2 regions of the Streptomyces sp. NBC_01261 genome follow, and region 1 is predicted to be linked to the other one. Evidence: riboswitches for the same ligand, from Rfam matches in the RefSeq annotation. Region 1 holds a riboswitch; the other holds the start of a gene.
The links. Region 1 has a riboswitch for cyclic di-AMP ahead of OG226_RS41085 (C40 family peptidase). Riboswitches for the same ligand answer to the same signal wherever they lie in the genome.
Positions count from the first base shown of each region.

Region 2: it holds a riboswitch for cyclic di-AMP, as region 1 does, so the genes downstream of both, OG226_RS29655 (transglycosylase family protein) here and OG226_RS41085 (C40 family peptidase) in region 1, are expected to answer to the same signal.

Region 1 is NZ_CP108463.1:9,229,713-9,231,900, reverse strand. It holds gene OG226_RS41095 (ATP-dependent Clp protease proteolytic subunit) at 1-131, shown strand, start outside; gene OG226_RS41090 (hypothetical protein) at 139-447, shown strand; cyclic di-AMP (ydaO/yuaA leader) riboswitch at 787-966, shown strand; gene OG226_RS41085 (C40 family peptidase) at 970-1,443, shown strand; gene OG226_RS41080 (ATP-binding protein) at 1,549-2,007, opposite strand.
Region 2 is NZ_CP108463.1:6,655,620-6,657,807, forward strand. It holds gene OG226_RS29650 (transglycosylase family protein) at 1-827, shown strand, start outside; cyclic di-AMP (ydaO/yuaA leader) riboswitch at 1,022-1,203, shown strand; gene OG226_RS29655 (transglycosylase family protein) at 1,213-1,908, shown strand.

The sequences.
Region 1 (2,188 bases):
CGGTGGCGCAGGTGAGCGCGGACATCGAGCGGGACCGGATCATGGATGCCCAACAGGCTCTGGAATACGGGTTGGTGGACCGGATCGTGTCGACCCGCAGGATCTCGCTCACCGAGCCGGGCGGGGAGTGAGCCGACGATGCTGCCGCCGGAACTGCCTCCGCTGCCCGCACTGACACGCGCCGAGGGCGAGTTGATCGACCGTTATCTGGATGTGGCCGACCTGCTCGGCCGTATCAACCCGGCGCACGACGGTGACACGTACCGTGGCCTGAGGGCCGCTCAGGCGCTCGTGGCCAAGGCCACCGAGCTGCGGGACGCGCTGGCGCTGATGCACCAGCGGGGCGAGACCGAACTGCACGCCCCGACTCTCGCGCGGGCGCTGCGCGTGCTGGACGGGGAGCGCCGCACGGCTCGCGTCACCATCCCCGCGTCCTCCGACAGTTGACGGACCCGGAGCCGTCCCGGCCGGGGGCGAAACGAGCCGAACGGCGTACCCCCGATCGGAGTAGTCGCCGCTCCGTCCATACGGCCGTCCGGGTTGCGCAACACGCGTAGCCCCAGGGCCGTATGAAGCGTTCCGGTGCTGGTCCGAGGGCCTGGCACCCCTCGACACCCCTTCGAACACGGGGCTGTCCACCCGAACGGGTGAGTGGTGAGTAACCCCACAAATCCCCGGTTCCGTTGGGCTTTTCGGACATTCATAGGTGAAGATCCCTGTCTGACGACAAGACCCCGCCGCAGCGGCGGGGCGATCCGGGCGGACGCCGAGTCCTGCCGCCACCCGGATGACAGGTCGACAGGAGTGCATCGGCAGGAGTGGAGGACCCAAGCACGACGGGTCGCCGGGACGGTCACGCCATGACCGGGTCGAGCAGCCCTTGGGGTGAAGCCGCGTCAGCGGCCGGGCAACTTTGTCAGCCCGAATCCGACAGGTCATCTTTCACAGGCGGCTGACGAAGGGTTGCGCATGACTGCGCTCAATCGTGTCCCGTCGCTGATGGTCAGGGCCGGTACGGCCTCGGCCTTCGCCATCGCCGCCGTGGGCGGCTCCGTCGTGATACCGGGCGTCGCATCCGACGCCGCGGCCGCGACACCCGCGACGAAGGCACTCCAGGTCGCGGCGTCCAAGAAGGGCGCCCCGTACAGGTACGGGGCCACCGGACCGGGCCGCTTCGACTGCTCCGGGCTCACGCTGTACTCGTACAAGAAGGCAGGCAAGAAACTGCCCCGTACGGCGGCCCAGCAGTACAACAAGTCCCACCACATCTCGGCCAAGAGCCGCAAGGCCGGGGACCTCGTCTTCTTCCACTCGGGCTCCAGCGTCTACCACGTCGGCATCTACGCCGGCAAGGGAAAGATCTGGCACGCCCCGAAGACCGGGGACGTGGTGAGGCTGCAGAAGATCTGGACCAAGAGCGTCTGGTACGGCCGGGTCAGCTAGGGCCTGTCCGAATCTCCCGAGGGGGGTGGCGGCCACCTGACAGGCCGCCACCCCCCTCGGGTGTCCAGGGACGTTCGGGACGGAGGCGTTCGGAAGACGGCGGCTCTACGGCTCCTGCTGGCCCGCCGTGGTCACCGGTCGGGCCGGTACCGTCCAGGGCACCTCGATGGAGACGGTCTTGCCGCCCTCCAGGGTGGGCCGGACCTTGAGTTTGCCGCCGCACTCCGCGGTCAGCCAGCGGATGATCACCATGCCTCGGCCGTTGTCCTGCTGGACGGCGGCCGGCAGGCGTTTCGGGAACCGGGGATGGCTGTCGGTGACCCCGATGCGCAGCCGTTCGTCACGCTCCAGCTCCATGTCCACCGTGAAGGTGGGTGACTGCCCGAAGGTGTGCTGTACGGCGTTGGTGGCGAGTTCGGAGACGATGAGGCGGATGGTGTCGGCGACCTCCGTGTCCGCCGGAAGTCCCCATTCCACCAGGGTCCCGACGACATAGGTGCGGGCGGTGGAGACCGAGGCGGGATCGCTCGGCAGAGTGACGGATGCTTCCAGATGGTCTGCCATGGCGCGGTCGTCCCTTTCCCGCGGGACCGGTGTCCGACACGGAGCGGATGGTTCGAGTACGGTCCCGGACTGGTGCTTCTTCGCCAGACTGCCATTACCTCGTCGGTAACGGTGGCGATCCACCAAGATATGCATATATCTGTCGCTCGAAGCGGTGAACTCTGCGACCCCAGACCGTATT
Region 2 (2,188 bases), 2.6 Mb from region 1:
GCGGCTCCTGGAGCATGAACGACGGAAACGGCTACTTCGGCGGCCTGCAGATGACCCAGGACGAATGGGAGAAGTACGGCGGCCTCGCCTACGCCCCGAGCGCCGACCTGGCCAGCCGCTCGCAGCAGATAGCCGTCGCCGAGAAGGTCCTCGACGACAAGGGCACCTCCGCGTGGACCACCTGCGCGCTGCTCTCCGGTCTCACCACCTCCTCGGGTTCGACGGACGTCGACACCGGCCTCGCGAGCGACTCCCCGTCGGCCACCCCGACCGGCTCCTCCGACTCCGGTTCCGACTCCGACTCCGGTTCGTCCGACTCGCCCGCTTCCTCCGGGTTGTCCGACTCCGGCGCCACGGACTCGACTTCGTCCGACGCGTCCGGCGGCGACTCGTCGACCGACAGTCCCTCGCCCACCGCGACGGACAACTCCAGCAAGTCCGACAAGTCCACCACCCCTTCGGTCGGCAACGACTCGGTCGCCGCCTCCCCGAAAATCGACGAATCGGACAACCCGGCCCAGGCGGTGGGCAAATGGAGCCTCGTCGACACCGGCGCGCTCGGTGATTCCGACGACCAGCAGGGCGATCAGCAGAGCACTCAGCAGAGTGCCGGTAAGCATCGCGGCGCCAGTGCCGAGGAGAGCGTGTCGCCGCAGACCTACATCGTCCGCGCCGGCGACTCCCTCGCGTCGATCGCCGACTCCCTTGGCTACGACGGCGGATGGACTGCGCTCTACGCCGAGAACAAAAAGGTGATAGGCGCCGATCCGACCCAGATCGCCGCCGGTCAGACCTTGGACGTCGGTACGGAAGCGGACGAAAAGTAGCAAGAGAACAGCGGGAGTTCGCGTCATGCTTCGCTCGGGAATGTCCGGTTTGATCAAAGTGTGGGATGAGTCTCAGAAGCCCTGATCGTCTTTGAAATTCCGCCGATTCCGTGTCTACGGTCAAGGCCGCTCGTCACCACGAGCCCCGGTTGCCGCACACGCCGAGTCCTGCCAGCGGCCTCCGGGAACAGTCGTCGCGTCAAGCGCCGTAGGCAGGAGCGGGGGACCCAAGGTAAGCGCCGGGCCCGGGAGTTGAGAGACGACCGGAACCGGCTTGGGGTTAAGTCGTGCCGCGTACGAGACGTACGAGCACGGCCGGGCAACTCACACGGCCCGAACCCGACAGCTCACCTCGCAGGCGTCGGTGAGGGGATTGGGATTTTCCATGCTGTTTTCCAGCAAGGGCAAGCACCGCCGTCCGTCCAAGGCCACCCGCGTCGCCACGCTCGCCGGCGTCACCGGTGTCGCGATCGCCGCGCCGCTCATGGCCACCGGCAGTGCCTCCGCCGCCACCGCGTCCGAGTGGGACACGGTCGCCAGCTGCGAGTCCGGCGGCAACTGGTCCATCAACACCGGTAACGGCTACTACGGCGGTCTGCAGTTCTCCGCCTCGACGTGGGCCGCGTACGGCGGCACCGCCTACGCCTCCACCGCGAACCAGGCCTCCAAGTCCCAGCAGATAGCCGTGGCGGAGAAGGTTCTCGCCGCCCAGGGCAAGGGCGCCTGGCCCACCTGCGGCACCGGCCTCTCCGGCGCCTCGTACTCCGGCGGCAGCTCCAGCTCGTCGAGCGGCTCGAACAGCTCCAGCTCCTCCAAGAGCACCACCGAGCGTTCCACGAGCGACACCACCGCCTCCCGCTCCGCCGAGCGCCCGGCCGCCAAGAAGACCGTCACCACCCCGACCGGCAAGAAGGTCAAGAAGGGCGACGGCGAGTACAAGGTCGTCAAGGGCGACACCCTCAGCTCCATCGCCGAGAAGCACAAGGTGAAGGGCGGCTGGCAGCAGCTGTTCAAGCTGAACAAGAACATCATCGACGACGCCGACTTCATCTTCCCGGGCCAGCAGCTCCACCTGAAGTGACCTATCGGTCTCGTAGCTGAACCACAGCGCCCTCACATCCGGGGTCCCCATCATGGAGACCTCGTGAGGGTCACCCCCGTCCCCCACGGGCTCCCCGCTCCGGTGCGTGTTCCCCCGTACGCACCGGGGCGGGGCTTTTTTGCGTCCTCGGCCCGCCGCCCCCGTCCCCATACCCGCCGCTTGCCGGGACTTTTTGTTCCGTTCGGAAACAATTTACTCTCGGTTCTGTCCATCAGGCGGCCGACCGGATGGCCAATCGCCCCGAGCCGGTTAGGCTCGT